2 regions of the Photorhabdus heterorhabditis genome follow, and region 2 is predicted to be linked to the other one. Evidence: riboswitches for the same ligand, from Rfam matches in the RefSeq annotation. Region 2 holds a riboswitch; the other holds the start of a gene.
What was found. Region 2 has a riboswitch for thiamine pyrophosphate ahead of thiB (thiamine ABC transporter substrate binding subunit). Riboswitches for the same ligand answer to the same signal wherever they lie in the genome.
Positions count from the first base shown of each region.

Region 1 (10,300 bases), on a different contig from region 2:
TGGCGCAGATGCCGTATATGCCGGCCAACCACGTTATAGCCTGCGTGTTCGTAATAATGAATTTAATCACGAAAATCTGGCACAGGGCATTAAGGAAGCGCATGAGCTTGGCAAACGCTTTTACGTTGTAGTCAATATTGCTCCGCACAATGCCAAACTGAAAACCTTTATCCGTGATCTGAAACCCGTCGTAGAAATGGGACCTGATGCTTTGATTATGTCCGATCCCGGACTCATTATGATGGTTCGTGAAGCTTTCCCAGAAATAGAAATCCACCTTTCCGTTCAAGCTAATGCGGTCAATTGGGCAACAGTAAAATTCTGGCAACAAATGGGACTAACCAGAGTCATTCTTTCCCGTGAACTTTCTCTGGATGAAATTAACGAGATTCGCCAACATGTTCCTGATATGGAGCTGGAAGTGTTCGTACATGGTGCACTGTGCATGGCCTATTCCGGTCGCTGCCTGCTATCCGGTTATATTAATAAGCGTGATCCAAATCAGGGAACATGTACTAATGCCTGCCGCTGGGAATACAACATTCAAGAAGGCAAAGAAGACGATATCGGTAATATTGTGCATATACATGAGCCTATACCGGCAAAAAATATCGAGCCAACATTGGGAAAAGGTGCACCAACAGATAAAGTATTTACGTTCGAAGAGATGAAGCGTCCAGGCGAATATATGTCTGCTTTTGAGGATGAACATGGTACTTACATCATGAATTCTAAGGATTTACGCGCAATTGAACACGTTGAACGATTAACTAAAATGGGCGTTCACTCGCTAAAAATCGAAGGACGCACAAAATCTTTCTATTACTGCGCCCGCACAGCACAAGTTTACCGCAGAGCTATTGATGATGCTGTTGCAGGAAAACCTTTTGATCCAACCTTGCTAACCACCCTGGAAGGGCTTGCTCACCGTGGATATACCGAAGGATTCTTACGCCGTCATACCCATGATGCCTATCAAACTTATGAATACGGCTATTCGATATCCGATACACAGCAATTTGTCGGTGAATTTACCGGTGAGCGAGTCAACGGATTAGCTGAAGTTGCAGTCAAAAATAAATTCATGGTCGGAGATCGCCTCGAATTAATGACGCCATCAGGCAATATCCAGTTCACACTGGAAGCAATGCAGGGTAAAAAAGGTCAGTCAATGGAAGTTGCCCCTGGTGATGGGTATATTGTCTATTTACCAATTCCTAAACAAATTGATATTAATTACGCCTTATTAATCCGTAATCTAAATGGTATTAATTCTCAATCTCTTCACATGAGCCGAGATTCAGACAAATAATCATCAATATACCCTCCTTATGATGGTATATTTCTTTTTTTAGAAACAGATCACATCAATACTATTTTATTTACCGTAGTATTGTTGACGAAAAATAAAAAACTAAAAAAGTATTACAGTAAGACTAGGAACCACCTCCTTGGCCGGCTCAATCTCCCTTGAGCTGGCCTTTTCTTTTCCCCCTGGAATAATAAAATCAACAAGTTGCAGAGTTCATTTACATGATTAATTAAATAGATTAGTTTAACTATTAAATTAATAAATCTTTGTATTAATATGTTTCTTATACCTTATACATTAATAAGAAAATATTTATAGTTACTGAAATATAACACCATCTAAAGAAATGTAATTAAAATTTTTCACTATTCAATAATTCAGAAAATCCATCATATTTAGGCTAAATATTATGCGATTTGATAAAATTGATCGGGTGAAAATTATGAAATAGGATAATTACAATTTACTTATTGTTAAAACTATTAGTTCAACATTTACCTGACTATTCTGGGTATCAACTCCCTCGTCATGGTTCTGATTTACAGACAACGAGAGTCCATGAATTAGCTAGCTGACTATCATTACCCTATCCCGATTAGTTTGACACAGAATTTTTACTGTCTTATATATCCATAATTTGAACAGGGAAAAATGGTTATAATCAATTAATAAAACACCAATGAGTAGTACCGCAGGACATGATTTTATGGAATGCTATTTGCAAAATAGCCAACAAGGAAGCAATGTGACAAGGAAATTATTTTTGGCAAAAAAATAAAATCTAATATCAACATTTGCAATAAAAAAATGGCGAGAAATTTTCTATCTGTGACAAAATCAAACTACATTTATGCATTTATCAATCAATTAATTTATTGAAAAATACAGATTACAGTTAAAAATTTAGAACAATAACTATTTGCCATTATGGCTATTTTTAAAAAAGAACAAATAACTATATAAACTGTCTCCTACAGAATCATATAGCATTAAAAGCATTGATATCCCAGACGATTATTTATCATATATAATGACACTAAATAATAGATAAATTAATAAAATAGAAACTTGATTTATATAATAAAAAATATCAGATATATTTATATCAATATTAAAAAAATAACAACCAATCCTACAGAATTCATTAAAATAAAATCAATATATATTGCATTTCATTATAAATCGCATATAATCAATAGAGATTATTACAATATCATTGGACTATAAAATGGCAAGTTTATCTATAAAAAAAGAAGATAGTATAAAGGCGGCTCTTATTGATTGGTTAATAGAACGAGACGAAATAAATGATAATGCAGTATTAATCAATGAACTCCCTATTGCAAACTTCAGTAGACGCGTTGATCTCGCGGTTGCAAATGGTAAACTCCATGCATATGAAATTAAAAGCGACTCTGACAGTCTAGCCAGACTTGAAGGACAAATATCCACATACAGACTCTACTTTGATAAAGTGACATTAGTTTGTGCACCAAAGTTTACTGAAAAAGCCTTATCAATTCTACCCATGGATATTGAAATATTAGAAATCAAGAAAAACAATAGTGTAGTAACTAACACTTTTATAAAAAAGAGACGCGGACGTACATGCAAAATTTCTGAAGATAGGTTTATTTTTTCCTTTGTCGAAAAAAAAGAAATCGTCAAATTTGTCAGAAAAAATGGTTATACATGTCATCCCTCTGAGATGAGAGAGAATATATATAATTTAACAAAAAACATCTCAATTGAGAAGAAAAGAAATTTCACAATAAATTATTTAAAGATAAAATATAAAATTTCTTTTGAAAATTTCATAAACAATAAGAATTCTAGTTCAACTTCTGCTGAAAATATTTCATTATTGAGCAATAATAAAATCAAAAGGAATCTTAATAAAGTTAACAAAGATGAAAAACTTAAACATATTGATATTTCAGTTTATCAAAAACCCATAAATTCCCATGCTATAGATATATCGAAAAATTTATCACTTATAGGTATTAAATCTCATACTCCTATCTATATTATTCCAAGAAAGAAAATTGCCTCTTAAAGAGGCAATTGCAAAAAATCATAGCAATATATTACTATTCAACAGAATTATATTCATCAGTATCATCATCATTGATATGAGACAATACACCATCTTCTATAAACCTAATCATTCTTTCTATATGTAAATTTACTCGTACCGAAATCCATTTAGATGGCGACTTAAAGCGATTCACATTACCTTCACTAACAGATTTAATAATTTCTGTACCCCAAACCTCCAATGAATCATCCCATCCCTCATCTGTAACAATATCTTTTGCTGCTAATTGATATAGTTCATCTCTCTGATCACTACCAGATCGACGCTCAAAACGCCAAACTCCTGGTGTAGGATAATCTATTCGCGCAACGAACTTCGCATAACTTCCTGGATAAAATTCTCCATGAATACTTGCTGCATCACCATATAAAGCAATTTTTTCACCGCCTACTGCAAGATAGTTTTGCCACTCCAACATGCTAATAGCTCCACTTTCTTTACCATATTCAGCAAATGTACGTGGAAAACTGGTACCAGAACTAACGATTTCTATTCTAGGATCAATATTCCTAAGCATATTAATTCCTCTAATAGTTGCATCTAAACATAGATCTTGACGAGAGCTATCTATTTGCCCAACATCCAATATAAATAATACATTACTTATATCATCAACTACTGATGCTGCCATTGTCGCAGCCAGTAACTCATGCGACTTTAACGGATTAATTTTAACTACAAACCTACCAAAATAAGATTCTAACTTCTCAAGCTGCTTGACATAATCCCGTTGCCCCAAATCCTTATGGAAAATCGCTGCGGGAATAATTTTATTATATTTTCCTTTCTGATTTTTTAAAAAATCAATCCAATTACTACAATGTTTATCAGATAAATACAATGAATCTGAATCGATACATTTCAAAACTGGATCATTTGATATTTCTATAATTGATTCATTATTAAAAGAATCAAACCATTTATCAATAGCTGAATCAGCATCCTGTCTACCTTTAAGCTTTGTCAGAGACACAACCGGTAAAAACTTACTTTTTGTTGACTCACCGATATTACTAACACCCTCTAACTCAGACTGTCTGGTTCTTATAGATGGAAAATACCTATAGTCCGAAAATTTTTTCATGTTAGACTCCTTTTGGATATCGAATATTGATATTAAAAATCACCAAATCACATTATCCTCAAGAAAACTGAGGTGTTTATTTAATAAGATTAAGCTAATAAATAATTAATCTGTGCAAAATAATTCCTTCCTTTTATAATTCATGAAATATCATATTAAATTTCAATCAATTAATAATACATGAGAAAAACCAAATTATTGCACCTTTATGCAATTTATCAGGCAGAAAATATCTTAAGTGTAGTCATACCTAATGATTGCCATTGTATTAACCACACTAAACATCTCAATCTCATAGAATATACCCGTCATCTTTCAAGTTGCTTCTTTGTTGGCTGCACTCTCTCACCCCGGTCACATAGTTATCTATGCTCCCGGGGATTCGTTCCCTTGCCGCCGCAATCCATCTTGAAATCCATAGGGTATATACATTGTTATCATCTCGAAAAAAAATCAATAAAAAAGAATTAACTTAAAGGAAAAAACCTCCTATCTTTTATCGCATTATTTTTCCAAATTTACTATGTTTTTATATCTATAAATTATTTCTTGCGATAAGAATCACAAACATAGTAATTTTCACCTAATGCAAAAGTAATCACATAGTTGAATTAATCATGATAAATTTAAAAACCCATTAATAGATAAATTAATATCATATAAATTTTCAAAAGCAAATAATCCAATGCGTGAATACTTTAGGTTTCAACCGCTAAATATCGATTGAAAACATAGTAATATCTCTCTTACCTTTTTAGGTAATATATTTCACCACAACCCCCCACCTGAAGCGATCCACTCCCCCTTCTCCTTGAATACAACTTGTTATTTTCAAAAGGATAAATGACAATCAATAACATCTTTCAAGAGCTGGAGTAAATCATGACTGATATCGCTAAGTTGTTAGGCAAAGATGCAGACAGTTTATTGCAACATCGTTGTAGTACCATTCCGAGTGAAAATCTTTATCTGCCAGGCTCCGATTTTGTTGACCGAGTAATGATCGACAATAACCGGCCAAATACGGTTTTGCGTTCCATGCAAACACTGTTGAATCATGGTCGTCTCGCAGGCACTGGCTATTTATCTATTTTACCCGTGGATCAAGGCGTAGAACATTCTGCTGCCGCTTCTTTTGCCGCTAATCCACTCTATTTTGATCCGAAGAATATTGTTGAATTGGCTATTGAAGCAGGTTGTAACTGTGTGGCCTCTACTTATGGAGTGTTATCCTCAGTTTCCCGCCGTTATGCCCATAAGATCCCGTTTTTGGTTAAACTGAACCACAATGAAACATTGAGTTATCCTGCTCAATATGATCAGACTTTATATGCCAGTGTTGAACAGGCGTTTGAGATGGGTGCCGTAGCTGTTGGTGCAACGATTTACTTTGGCTCTGTCGAATCACGACGTCAAATTGAGGAAATTTCAGCAGCTTTTGAACGGGCACATGAACTAGGAATGGTAACCGTCCTGTGGGCCTACCTGCGTAATTCTGCTTTCAAAAAAGAAGGGGTAGATTATCACGCTAGTGCAGATTTAACCGGCCAAGCTAACCACCTGGCAGCGACTATCGGCGCTGATATCGTTAAACAGAAGATGGCTGAAAATAACGGGGGATATACTGCTATTGGTTTTGGTCATACAGATAAACGTGTTTATGCCAATTTGACTACCGATCATCCAATCGATCTGGTCCGCTATCAGATAGCTAACTGCTACATGGGTCGTGCTGGCCTTATTAATTCAGGTGGAGCATCTGGTGATAATGATCTAAGTGATTCAGTTCGTACCGCAGTAATCAACAAACGCGCGGGCGGTATGGGATTAATCCTCGGTCGTAAGGCTTTCAAAAAATCTATGAAAGATGGCATTGAACTGATTAATGCCGTCCAAGATGTTTATCTGGATAATCAAGTCACAATAGCTTAATACAGCTTGTCGTCGATGATGGTGATAATGAACAAGATGATCAAGGTGCTATAAATTCTAAGCCAGACGTCTTACTCGTTATCACCTTCTTACCAAACCATCATTCAGCAGCTACTCTCACCACCACTGATGAAAATGATGTACCGGCCCAATTCCCTTTCCTACTTCAAGGGAATCTGCACGCTCTAACGCAGCCTGGAGATAAGATTTCGCTACAGGAAGCGTCGTCTGCCAGTCTGAATAACGTGGGCGCAAAGCAGCTAATGCAGCGGAGAGAGTACACCCTGTACCATGAGTGTGACGTGTGTTGATTCTAGGAGCAGTGAAACGCCATTCTCCATTACCCGTAAATAACCAGTCAGGACTTTCACAGTCTATAAGGTGACCGCCTTTAAGTAGAACCGCTTCACATCCCAACGATAACAATGCACGCCCTTGCTTTTGCATCTCTGTTTCAGTTTTTGCAACTGAACATTTCAGCATAGTTGCAGCCTCTGGCAAGTTTGGCGTAATCAACGAAACCTTCGGTAATAATTGCTCAACAACAGAAGAAACCGCCTCCGGTGCCAGAAGCGGATCTCCACTTTTCGCAACCATTACCGTATCCAGTACAATATAAGGGATTGAGTAACGACTTATTGCATCTGCAACCACTGCAACATTAGCCGCATTAGATAACATGCCTATTTTGGCGCTATCGATTCTGATATCTGACAGCACAGATTCCAGTTGTGCAGCAACGAAAGCGGGATCTATGTTGTAGACAGACTGCACGCCACAAGTATTTTGTGCAACAAGAGCTGTCATTACTGTTGTGCCATAGGCCCCAAGTGCGGAGAAAGTTTTCAGATCAGCCTGAATACCAGCACCACAACTAGGATCAGTGCCAGCAATTGTCAGCGTATTGATTCTCAATATAATTACTCCTTCCAACCAGCAAAAGATAAAGCAGGTATCAGGAAGAAGGCACCATGACTTCCCTACACTGGCATTATCCAGATCAGGTGTTACGGGTTCATCTCAGCTCAGTTAAAAGCGCCACGAGTCAAAACAAAAACACCCTATCAGATAACTAACAGGGTGATATCAGTATGTCATTGTTGCCAATAAACAATAAATCAAACAACAAAATTTACTCTGTCAATCAAAAACGATCGACGAAAAGAAGTTATGCTGTGGTGACATTTGCCGCAGAAGGACCTTTCTGGCCATCTTGAATTTCAAACTCAACCTTTTGACCTTCCGCCAGGGTCTTAAAACCATCGCTCTGAATAGCGCTAAAATGTACAAACACATCTTTGCTACCATCAGCTGGAGTAATAAAACCAAAACCTTTAGATTCGTTGAACCACTTTACAGTACCAGTGATTTTTGCCATTTTAAGAATTTCCTTTGGATCACTTAATTCTAATTCGCCATTTTGGCGCAACATAAAAACCAGAGCGAGTTACTGTTATTAACAGAACCATATAACAGAACTATATAACAGAACCGTACCTCGTTTACCCGAACGATTTATCACATATTCTTAATATGATGGCAAGCCATTTTTTATCAGCTATGGAGCTAACGCACATATTTAAAATTCTTAACAACAATTATTGTTTAACATAACTGCAAAAATTTGAAAATCCAAGGTTATCCTAATTAGATTACAGTTTATCCACTCAACAAAACCGCAGATAACATAAATAATTTTAATTTATTTTGCCGATCTTATTATGAGAATTTTTATCTCTATGCTATGTCTATCTACGCTAACCTCCCCCTTTTGAGTGAAAAAAAATCAACACATCTCCAATATCCATCGGCTAAAATATGAGTATCAAATATAGCCATTTAATACATAGAACATCTTAATATTTATTTTTCGTTTAACTTTTATTAAGAATAGCAAGAGTAGAATTCCTGAATTTAGATGTTTGTCATATTTTATATAACTCGAAGGAATCCCCAATTTATGTCGTCGGGGGGATTGGAGCAATAAATAATGAAGTTTGATTTGACCACAGCTTATACCCTATCAGTAACCCTTTTAGGCTCATCCGGGACAGTGCTTGCAACTACAGCAGATACCGCCAGTAAATCATCAACGATGACTACAGCCAACACATCAACTGGTTATAGCAATCACCCAGATAGCTTGTGGGCAACATTCAACAATAATGTTGCCCTCACCTGGGATGCGCCCAACAATGAATTTTATCTTCCAGTAATTACCTGGCATAACAGATATACCTACGATAAAGAGAAGACCGATAAATATAATGAACGCCCCTGGGGTTTCGGTTATGGTAAATACCGCTATGACAGAGACAATGATTGGCATTCCCTCTACGCAATGGCTTTTATGGATTCTCATAACCGCCTGGAGCCCATTATTGGCTATGGATTTCAGAAAATGTGGATACCGGGTGATTTAGATGGGTTCCGACTGGGTGTTGGTTTTACTCTGAGTGTTACAGCTCGTCACGATTATTACTATGTCCCTATTCCACTCCCATTACCCCTGTTCTCTGTCGAATATGATCGACTATCATTTCAGGGAACATACATTCCGGGCACATATAATAATGGCAACGTATTCTTCGCCTGGTTACGCTGGCAATGGTAACGTCAAAACACCAGACTATTATATCAGTCTGGTGTTTGATAGTGACAATCCGGGTATTACATTATCCTTGGTTCATTGTTTTCAATCTATCCCGATGGGAACGAGATATCAGGAATCCAATCCATAAAACACTAATCCAGAATGGCATCAGAATGACTGAAATACGGATACTTTCTGTCATCAAAATAATGACAAGAATAAAGGCAAGGAAAACTAAACACAAATAATTACTGAATGGGTACCAGAATGCTTTAAACGATGGTTCTACACCCTCTTTAACTTTCTGTGCCCGAAATTTTAAATGAGCCATACAAATCATGACCCAGTTAATAACCAGCGTTGTTACCACCAATGCCATTAGCAATTCAAGGGCTTTACCTGGCATCACATAGTTAATTAATACACCAATTGAGGTTACTAACGCAGATATCACGATAGCCCTGATCGGAACTCCATTCCTATTAATTTTCGTTAAAATCTTAGGGGCATTACCTTGCTTTGCTAAACCATACAGCATACGGCTGTTACAATATACGCCGCTGTTATAAACAGACAATGCAGCAGTCAGAACAACAATATTCAGAATATTCGCCACCCAGAAACTATCCAGATTATGAAAAATCATCACAAATGGACTTTCACCTTCAACAACATAGTTCCACGGATAAAGCGACAGTAGCACAGTCAGAGAACCGATATAGAAAATCAGTATCCTATATACCACTTGGTTAGTTGCTTTAGGAATGCTGATTCGTGGGTTCTCTGCTTCAGCAGCTGTAACACCAACCAATTCCAGTCCACCAAAAGAGAACATAAGCACAGCCATTGCCATAATAAGACCAGAAGCCCCATTAGGCATAAAACCACCATATTGCCAAAGATTAGTGATACTGGCCTGTGGACCTCCATTACCACTGACTAATAGATAAGCGCCAAAAATAATCATACAGATAATTGCAGCAACTTTAATAATTGCAAACCAAAATTCTGTTTCACCATATAATCGAACATTAATTAAATTTACGCTATTGATTAAAACAAAGAATACCATCGCAGATACCCAGGTCGGAATATCAGGCCACCAGTAATGAATATACATTCCCACAGCCGTTAATTCTGCCATTCCGACCAGAGTAAACATTACCCAGTAATTCCATCCCGATAAGAAACCGGGAAACTCTCCCCAATATTTATATGCAAAATGACTAAACGATCCAGCTACTGGTTCTTCAACAACCATCTCTCCCAGCTGACGCATAA
Region 1 is NZ_LJCS01000020.1:36,416-46,715, reverse strand. It holds gene trhP (prephenate-dependent tRNA uridine(34) hydroxylase TrhP) at 1-1,312, shown strand, start outside; gene AM629_RS09290 (sce7726 family protein) at 2,541-3,368, shown strand; gene AM629_RS09285 (beta family protein) at 3,403-4,494, opposite strand; gene fbaB (class I fructose-bisphosphate aldolase) at 5,377-6,426, shown strand; gene thiD (bifunctional hydroxymethylpyrimidine kinase/phosphomethylpyrimidine kinase) at 6,544-7,341, opposite strand; TPP riboswitch at 7,387-7,479, opposite strand; gene cspE (transcription antiterminator/RNA stability regulator CspE) at 7,595-7,804, opposite strand; gene pagP (lipid IV(A) palmitoyltransferase PagP) at 8,417-9,040, shown strand; gene AM629_RS09260 (amino acid permease) at 9,102-10,300, opposite strand, start outside.
Region 1: another riboswitch for thiamine pyrophosphate. It lies ahead of thiD (bifunctional hydroxymethylpyrimidine kinase/phosphomethylpyrimidine kinase); the one in region 2 lies ahead of thiB (thiamine ABC transporter substrate binding subunit).

Region 2 (10,300 bases):
CTGTAATTCATATTTTAGGCTTAAACCAGCATTGAGCTGAACAAGGATGCGTTCACCACTTTTGAGCCGAGCTTCCTGATCAACATCTCCCTCAGCCAGCTTATTCAGTGCTTTTTCTTCTTCAATAATCTGTTTATATTCCTGAGAAATCAGTGGCTCTGGCTCAATAAAGACTTCTCCACGGAAACCATCAAGAATAAGTATACGATTATGAAGGAGTTCTGGCTGAATATCAGCGCCCATAATGGCAGGAATACCCATTGCACGAACCAATATGGCAGAGTGTGAATGAGTCGCGCCATCACGGACAATAACCCCCGCCAATCTTTCCTGCGGCATTTCTGCTAACAAATTAGCACTCAATTCATCAGCAACCAGAATAAACCATTCAGGCCACTGATAGCTGACAGTAGGTGAATCATCCAGATGAAACAGTAATCGCTGCCCAAGTGCACGTAGATCTGATGCTCTTTCCCGCATATAGGCATCCTGCAAGCTGGCAAATTGCTCTGCGTATTTTTCAATGACTTGTTTAACAGCCCATTGCGCAACATATCCCTGTTCAATACAGGAAAACAGATCTTGTTTTAATTGGGGATCATTCAAGATGTAGGAATAGAGATCAAAAATAGCCGCAGTTTCTTTCTGAGAACCAGTAGTAAAACGCTTACTCAGCCGTCGGCATTCTGCTGTCGCATCTTCAAGTGCCTTAATCAACCGAGAACGTTCTGCCGCATGATCAAGGGTCGATGCTTCAAAAACTTGTTCAAGTGAAGGTTGGGAGCAATCCTGCCAGCCTTGAGCCATGACTATTCCATTGGAAATTGCCAGCGCTTTAATTCTGGTCTGCCGGTAATGACCAAACAAACCCTTTGTTTGAGCCTGGGCAAGAATCACAGCCAGTTGCGTCGCAAGCGTCACCATAAAAGACTCTTCGCTTTCATTAAACAACCGCTGTTCCTGCTGCTGAACAACTAAAACACCTTGCAACTGGCGACGATAAATAACCGGAACACCCAGAAAAGCACGGAAGTTATCTTCTTTAACTTGGGGTAAGTATTTGAAACTTGGGTGACTACGTATATCAGCCAGATTGATCAGTTCAGATAATTGCCCGACTTGTCCAACGACCCCCTCATCAAAAGCCAGACTGATAATCCTTCCCCGGGGTTTCTTCAAGCCCCGAGTTGCCATCAGGTAATAACACCGCCGTTGATGATCAGCAAGATAGATAGAACACACATCAGTGTTCATAGCCAAGCAGGTTTCGTTCACCAATAGCTCAAGCGCTTCGGCTAGATTAGTCGCCATAGCAACTTTTTCAACAATTTCCCGTAAACGCATCAGCATGGAGCTAACCTAACTTCTCTTACGACGATGAGAATATGAAGGACGCGACAGCGATGGTGTTTCCTGCATTGGCATCACAACCGAAGCAAATTCTTTCATCACACGCCGGTAAACATCACGCTTAAAAGAGACAACTTGCCGCACAGGATACCAATAGCTGACCCAGCGCCAACCATCGAACTCCGGCGTATTACTGTGCTGTACATTAATATCTTCTTCATTACAAAGCAGTTGTAATAAGAACCACCGCTGTTTTTGGCCAATACAGACAGGTCTTGTATCCCAACGCACCAAACGCTTGGGTAATTTGTAACGTAACCAATTACGAGTAGAAGCCAGAATACGTACATCTTTCCGACCTAAACCAACTTCTTCATACAGTTCCCGGTACATAGCCTGTTCTGGTGACTCCCCCGGATTAATGCCTCCCTGAGGAAATTGCCAAGAATGCTGCCCGTAACGCCGGGCCCACAAAACCTGGCCTTGCCGATTACAAATTACAATTCCTACATTCGGGCGGTAGCCATCATCATCGATCACAGACTACCTCGATAAACTAAATTTGAAAGATGACTAATTGTTTCACACTACCCTCAAGTGGTAAACCTCTATCATTGGACTTTGCAGTAGCTAGCTAAATCTCTACAATAGCATCATCTCAACGGGGTGCTGGCTGTTTAAAACAGCCTTGCTGAGAAGTAAACCCGCCGAACCTGATCCGGCTAATACCGACGTAGGGATTTGAGCTGCTAATCATTTCACAACAGAAATTATCTTGCTGTTTAGCGCTTCCAGATCCTTTGCCAATCCTCTTGAATTAAGGAGAGCAAAGTGTTTAAGACGTTATTTTCCAAATTAATCGTACTAGCCATATTACCAACCTCTGTTTTGCTATCTAGCCAGGTTGTACAGGCAAGACCGGTATTAACTGTTTATACCTATGATTCTTTTGCCGCTGAATGGGGTCCTGGGCCTGCAATTAAAAAAGCATTTGAGGCTGAATGTCACTGCGAACTAAAACTGGTGGCTCTGGAAGATAGTATATCTCTACTCAATCGCCTAAGAATGGAAGGGAAACGGGCCTCTGCCGATATCATTATTGGATTGGATAACAACTTGATTGAAGCCGCGCAACAAACGGGTCTGTTCACTGAAAGTAAAGTGGATCTCAGCAAACTGAAACTCCCTGAGCAATGGCATAACAATGTATTTATTCCTTATGACTATGGCTATTTTGCTTTTATTTACGACAAAAATACTTTGCCACATCCGCCTAAAAGCATGGATGAATTGATTAATAGTCCCAATAATTGGAAAGTTATCTATCAAGACCCTCGTACCAGCACACCAGGACAAGGTTTGCTGTTATGGATGCAAAAAATTTATGGTAATGACGCCCCACAAGCTTGGCAAAAACTTGCTAAGAAAACCCTAACAGTCACCAAAGGTTGGAGTGAGGCTTATGGTTTGTTCCTGAAAGGGGAAGGTGATCTGGTCCTGAGTTACACGTCTTCACCGGGTTATCACATCTTATCTGACAAGAAAGACAATTACGCTGCGGCAATTTTCAGTGAAGGCCATTATCTGCAAGTCGAAGTTGCTGCTCAATTGGCTTCCAGCAAGCAGCCGGAACTTGCCCAAAAATTTATGCAATTTATGCTGACTCCGGCTTTCCAACAAGAAATCCCAACCACTAACTGGATGTATCCAGTCATTGATATCCAGCTCCCTGAAGTGTATTCGCAATTTTCATTACCAAAAAACTCGCTGCAATACAGCGCGGAAGAAGTCGCCACACACCGTAACAAATGGATTCGTACATGGCAAAGCGCTGTCAGCCACTAATTGCCGGATGGCTGCTGCCGGGGGCTATCGCCTCCGGTCTTTTACTGTTAGTCGCCTTGCTGGCGTTCGGTACACTTTGGTTTAACGCACCTGAGGGTAGCTGGCACCTACTGACAGAAGATAGCTATTTGTGGCATGTCGTACGTTTTACATTCTGGCAGGCTTTTTTGTCAGCGCTGTTTTCTGTTATTCCGGCTATTTTTCTTTCCAGAGCGCTTTACCGACGCCATTTTCCAGGCCGAACCTTATTTCTGCGCCTATGTGCTATGACACTGGTTTTACCCGTACTAGTCGCTTTGTTCGGCATTCTGACTGTCTATGGCAAAGTCGGCTGGCTGGCGCAGTTCTGCGAATGGATCGGCATCAATTACCATTTCACACCTTATGGTTTACAAGGGATTTTGCTAGCACATATCTTTTTTAATATGCCACTGGCAACACGACTTTTACTGCAATCACTGGAAAACATTGCGGTGGAACAACGGCAGCTAGCAGCTCAGTTAGGTATGAATGAATGGCAACATTTCCGTTTTGTTGAATGGCCTTATCTGCGCCGCCAGATCCTGCCAACTGGTGCACTGATTTTTATGCTCTGTTTCGCCAGTTTTACCACTGTACTTGCTTTAGGTGGCGGCCCTGCTGCAACAACTGTCGAACTGGCGATCTATCAGGCGCTAAGCTATGACTACGATCTTAACCGTGCTGCTTTGCTAGCCTTGATTCAGCTTACCTGTTGCCTTGGCCTTGTACTCCTCAGCCAGAAGCTTAACAGCGCTCTGTCTGTCGGCTACAGTAACCAACAGCAATGGCGTAATCCACAAGATACTTTGCCGAGAAAAATCTGTGATAGCCTGTTAATTATCGCAGCCTTATTACTGCTGGTACCACCATTACTAGCTGTCGTCGTGGATGGTCTAAATAGTGGAATATTTAACGTATTACGCCAGCCTGCATTGTGGCAGGCATTTATCACATCAGTCGTCATTGCTTTAGGGGCGGGGTTTCTGTGTGTTTTGTTCACTATGATGCTACTGTGGAGCAGCCGCGAGCTATACCTGCGCCATTCCCCCCGCTGGGGACAAGCAATGGAAATGAGTGGCTTGTTGATCCTGGCTATGCCCGGCATTGTGCTAGCAACTGGGGTCTTTCTGTTGCTTAACGAAACCGTTGGCTTGCCTCGTTCGCCCTATGGTCTGGTGATTTTAACTAACTCGCTGATGGCAATCCCTTATGCACTGAAAGTTCTGGACAATCCGATGAAAGATTTAGCCGCCTGCTATAATCCTTTGTGTCGATCCCTGAATATTCAAGGTATTAACCGATTGCTCTGGATTGAACTAAAAGCCCTAAAAATCCCGCTGGCACAAGCTTTAGCCTTTGCCTGCGTCCTCTCGATTGGTGATTTTGGCATTGTGGCGCTGTTTGGTAATGAAGATTTCCGTACACTGCCCTTCTATCTGTACCAGCAAATAGGGGCTTACCGTAGTCAAGATGGCGCAGTCACTGCCTTATTGCTGTTATTATTATGTTTTATGTTGTTTAGTTTACTTGAGCGCTTACCAGGACGACGTAATGCTTAAACTAGAGAATCTGACTTACACCTATGAACATCTGGTGATGCTGTTTGACTTGCAGATTCAGGCCGGGGAACGTATCGCCATTCTTGGGCCCAGTGGAGCAGGTAAAAGCACATTACTGAATCTGATCGCCGGTTTTCAAACAGCAGAAAAAGGCTCTCTATGGCTGAATGGGGAAAATCACACCAATACGCCACCTTCTCAGCGCCCCGTATCCATGTTATTTCAAGAAAATAACCTCTTCTCCCATCTAACGATTGAACAGAACATTGGGTTGGGATTACATCCCGGATTACGTCTTAATAGCAAACAGAAACAGACGTTACAACAAATAGTCTCCCAAGTTTCGTTGGAGGATTGCCTTACTCGTTTGCCTGCTCAACTTTCTGGTGGACAACGACAGCGGGCAGCATTAGCGCGTTGTTTAGTGCGCCAGCAGCCAGTTCTGTTACTTGATGAGCCCTTTTCTGCTCTTGATCCAGCACTGCGTAATGAAATGCTGGTATTGCTGGAGCAAGTTTGCAATGAACGCCAACTTACTTTGCTGATGGTTTCGCATAATCTGGATGATGCCGCCCATATAGCTGACCGCGCTTTATTAGTTGTTGATGGCAATATTCATTATGACGGATCAACAAATGCACTGGTTGCCGGCACTGTTCCTGAAGCGACTATTTTGGGTAGGAAGGTCGATTTTAATTAGACGTTATTACTGCCTTCGCTATCAGAATAAACGAGAAGAGGATATTGCTTAGTATTTCGATTCTTTCCTTCTGTGACTAATGCCTATAGCCTTCATTTTAATCCCCCAGGTTATTTACATATGAAAGCCTTATTGACATCCTCCCCACCCAAAGGACGAGGATTCCTACTACGTTCAGACCGAAGTCTAAATCATTTCGGTGGGTTCCTGCTTCAACGGGCGGTCTGACTGCCCCCGCCCTCCACAGGCAAGCACGGCATGCCCTGCCGCTAAAATATTGCGTGCACCGTTAATATCGGCGTTTACGGTATAGCCACATGCCTGACACTCGAATTTATTCTGTGACCGGCGGTTTTCTTTTGCGGTATGACCACAGCTAGCACCTTGTTGACTGGTATAGGCGGGCGGTATTGCTAATAACTGACCTCCGCGCCAGAGCTGCTTATACTCAAGCTGACGGCGCATTTCATACCAGCCCTGATCCAGTATCGCGCGGTTTAAACCTGATTTTGCTCGTACCATTGAGCAACAGCAAACACCGAGTTAGTCTGAAAACCGCGCCTTATATCCCCGCCCTGAAGCTGTCTTTTGATCATATTTCATAGATCAAGAGACAGCTGAAGCACGGGGTTTTACGGCGCATCGGATAAACATTTTTGATTTAAAAGCCCCCTTGAGTTGGAATTTAAAACTCACTATCGTCGTTTTCTAATGCCAACTATCCGTGGTGCGGAACAAGGCAGCACAAATACGTTACTCCAGTCTGAGTAATGACCGTATGGTATACAAAAGATTGGAAACCGCCCGCACCGACTGGACGCCTCTAGCACAGGATTTCCAGAAGCAACTGTATTCACTGATTTTTCATCAGCAGCCTTATCAGAAATTTATTCGTCGCTATATTACCAGTACCCTAGAAGGAAAATTTGATGATAAACTAATCTACCGTGAAAGGTTGCGCCATAAACTGTCTGACTATCAGCGTAATGTACCGCCACATGTAAGAGCAGCAAGGCTGGCAGATGAATATAATCTGCAACATAATCGGCCTTTACAGTATCAAAATGGTGGCTGGATAAGATATGTCATGATGCAATCCGGGCCAGAACCGTTGGAAAACCTGCATTCGTCACCAGATTATGATCACTATATCAATAAACAAATTCAGCCTATCGCTGATGCTATCCTGTCAATTTTACAGGATAATTTTACAACTTTGTTCACCGGGCAGATAGTAATGCCTTTTAGCTAATCACTATTTAACTAATTACTATTTTTTGCAGGTGACGACTGGCTTTGCTTCCATTAACATATCGCCCCTTTAACGAGTGATAAGGGGATTAAAGGGGCATCTTTGCTATCTGCCCATTATCTCCGTTAGATCAAATAAAAAGCTGTCGTCCTTCACCTTCAATAACATTTATCTAACAGAAACTGAGTCAAAATTTATGCCATTTACCCTCGGTCAACGCTGGATCAGCGATACAGAAAGCGAACTTGGATTGGGAACCGTTGTTGCATTGGACGCACGAATGGTCACTTTGCTTTTTCCTGCCAGCGGAGAGAACCGCCTTTACGCTCGCAATGATTCCCCTATTACCCGTGTGATGTTTAACTCAGGGGATGTTGTCACCAGCCACGAAAGCTGGCAACTCAAAGTAGATGAAGTCCAACAAGAAAATGGCCTACTTATTTATACAGGTACACGCCTTGATACCCTGGAAGAAAATGTCACTCTGCGCGAAGTATTCCTCGACAGTAAACTCACCTTCAACAAACCACAGGATCGCCTGTTTGCAGGACAAATTGATCGGATGGATCGCTTTGCCCTGCGCTTTCGTGCCCGTAAATATCAAAGCGAGCAATTTAAACTTGCTGAAAGCGGTCTGCGCGGTATTCGCGCAAGCCTGATCCCTCATCAGCTTCATATCGCTAACGAAGTAGGCAAACGCTATGCCCCAAGGGTGCTGCTGGCTGATGAAGTTGGCTTAGGTAAAACCATCGAAGCTGGGATGATCATCCACCAGCAATTGATGGCCGGTCGTGCTGAACGTATTCTGATTATTGTGCCAGACAGCCTTCAGCATCAATGGCTGGTCGAAATGCTACGCCGTTTCAATTTACGCTTTTCCCTGTTTGATGACAGCCGCTATACCGAAGCACGACACGACAGTGATAATCCATTTGAAACAGAACAATTGGTACTTTGCTCACTGGATTTTGTCCGCCGCAATAAACAGCGTTTTGAGCATATGCTTGAAGCCAGTTGGGATCTTATGGTAGTGGATGAAGCTCATCATCTGGCCTGGAGTGAAGATGCACCAAGCCGTGAATATCAGGTCGTTGAGCAATTGGCTGAACAGATCCCTAGTGTGTTGCTGTTAACTGCAACCCCGGAGCAATTAGGGCAGGAAAGCCATTTTGCCCGCCTGCGCTTGCTTGATCCAAGCCGTTTTCATGATTATCAAGCTTTTATTGACGAACAACAAAAATACCGCCCGGTTGCTGATGCTGTCACTCTGCTGTTATCAGGTGAACAGCTCAATAATGACCAATTAAATCTAATGGGTGAGCTCATCAGTGAACAAGATATTGAGCCTCTACTGAAAGCAGCCAACAGCAACGGTGATGATAGTGAAACTGCACGCCGCGAATTGATTTCCATGCTGATGGATCGCCACGGTACCAGCCGTATTCTATTCCGTAATACCCGTAATGGCGTGAAAGGTTTCCCCCATCGGGAACTACATCAGATAAAATTGCCTTTGCCAACACAATATCAAACAGCCATTAAAGTCTCCGACATTATGGGTGCTAAAAAATCGCTGGAATCTCGCGCCAGGGATATGCTTTATCCCGAGCAGATCTATCAGGAATTTGAAGGCGAAAACGCCACCTGGTGGAACTTTGATCCTCGTGTAGAGTGGTTACTTGGTTTCCTGATGGCAAATCGTGATGAAAAAGTACTGGTAATTTGTGCTAAAGCAACCACTGCTCTGCAATTGGAACAAGTACTGCGTGAACGCGAAGGTATTCGCAGTGCTGTTTTCCATGAAGGATTATCATTGATTGAACGTGACCGCGCCGCCGCCTATTTTGCTTCTGAAGAAGATGGTGCTCAGGTGCTACTGTGTTCCGAAATTGGCTCAGAAGGTCGCAACTTCCAGTTCGCCAACCAGTTAGTCATGTTCGATTTACCGTTCAACCCAGATTTACTGGAACAGCGTATCGGACGTTTGGATCGTATCGGCCAAAGCCGTGATATCCGGATCAATGTGCCATATCTGGAGAATACCGCCCAAGCTGTCTTGATCCGCTGGTATCACGAAGGTCTGGATGCATTCGAGCACACCTGTCCGACAGGCCGTACTATTTACGATCACTATTATGAAATTCTGCTGAACTACCTTGCCAAGCCGAATGAGCAGGAAAAATTTGATGAATTTATTGATCAATGCCGCCAACAGCATGAACAGCTCAAACAGCAATTAGAACAAGGTCGTGACCGACTGCTGGAAATGAATTCCAATGGTGGAGAGCATGGTTTGCAGTTGGCAGAAAAAATTTCAGAGTATGAAAATGATACTGAGTTGGTGAGCTTTTCTCTCAACTTGTTTGATATCGTTGGTATCAATCAGGAAGATCGCAGTGACAACATGATAGTGTTAACACCCTCTGATCATATGCTGGTCCCGGATTTCCCAGGGCTGCCACAAGATGGCTGCACTATTACATTTGATCGGGAGCAGGCGCTGTCTCGTGAAGATGCCCAGTTTATCAGTTGGGAACACCCGATTATCCGTAATGGGTTAGACTTGATCTTGTCTGGTGATACCGGTAGCTGTGCTGTCTCTCTTCTAAAAAATAAAGCATTACCCGTTGGAACGCTGTTGGTAGAGCTAATTTATGTGGTTGAAGCGCAAGCACCAAAACATCTGCAATTGACCCGTTTTCTTCCCCCAACCCCACTGCGAATACTGATGGACTTGAAAGGCAACAATCTGGCTGGTCAAGTAGAATTTGAGAGCTTTAACCGCCAGCTTAATGCAGTAAACCGCCATACCGCGAGTAAGCTGGTTAATGCCGTGCAAAAAGAAGTTCACACTATTTTGCAACAAGCAGAAGGTTTAATAGAAACACAGGCACAATCATTAATCGAACAGGCGAAGAAGGAAGCTGATGAAAACCTCACTGCTGAACTTTCTCGTCTGGAAGCACTGAAAGCAGTCAATCCCAATATTCGTGATGATGAATTGGAAGCAATTGAATCCAATCGCCAACAGTTACTGCTTAACCTGAATCAGGCCAGCTGGCGTCTGGATGCAATCCGCCTTGTTGTTGTTACACATCAGTAAGAAAGATTAGAGATACTCGGATTTAGTGCGGGATGGAATGAACGCCATTCCCGCATTTTCCCTGGTACCCTGATTTCAATGAGCAAGATACTGTCTTTTACCGGAGTCTTAATGGAAGCGTATAACCCACCCACCGATCCCTGGCTACATGTGCTCTATCAGGATCAGCATATCATTGTGGTCAATAAACCTAGTGGACTACTCTCTGTTCCTGGACGGGCTGAGGAACACAAAGACAGTATTATGACTCGGATACAGCAACAGTTTCCGGCTGCGGAATCTGTTCACCGGCTGGATATGGCAACCAGCGGTGTAATGGTAGTTGCATTGACCAAAAATGCAGAACGTGAACTGAAGCGCCAGTTCCGTGAACGGGAACCGAAAAAAACTTATATTGCACGAGTTTGGGGATATCTGAAACCGGAAACCGGCATAATTGATCTCCCTCTGATTTGTGACTGGCCAAACCG
Region 2 is NZ_LJCS01000038.1:9,780-20,079, reverse strand. It holds gene ptsP (phosphoenolpyruvate--protein phosphotransferase) at 1-1,350, opposite strand, end outside; gene rppH (RNA pyrophosphohydrolase) at 1,360-1,890, opposite strand; TPP riboswitch at 2,003-2,108, shown strand; gene thiB (thiamine ABC transporter substrate binding subunit) at 2,182-3,195, shown strand; gene thiP (thiamine/thiamine pyrophosphate ABC transporter permease ThiP) at 3,171-4,775, shown strand; gene thiQ (thiamine ABC transporter ATP-binding protein ThiQ) at 4,768-5,475, shown strand; partial or broken gene AM629_RS13535 (RNA-guided endonuclease InsQ/TnpB family protein) at 5,662-5,994, opposite strand; partial or broken gene AM629_RS13530 (DNA polymerase domain-containing protein) at 6,148-6,727, shown strand; gene rapA (RNA polymerase-associated protein RapA) at 6,924-9,830, shown strand; gene rluA (bifunctional tRNA pseudouridine(32) synthase/23S rRNA pseudouridine(746) synthase RluA) at 9,942-10,300, shown strand, end outside.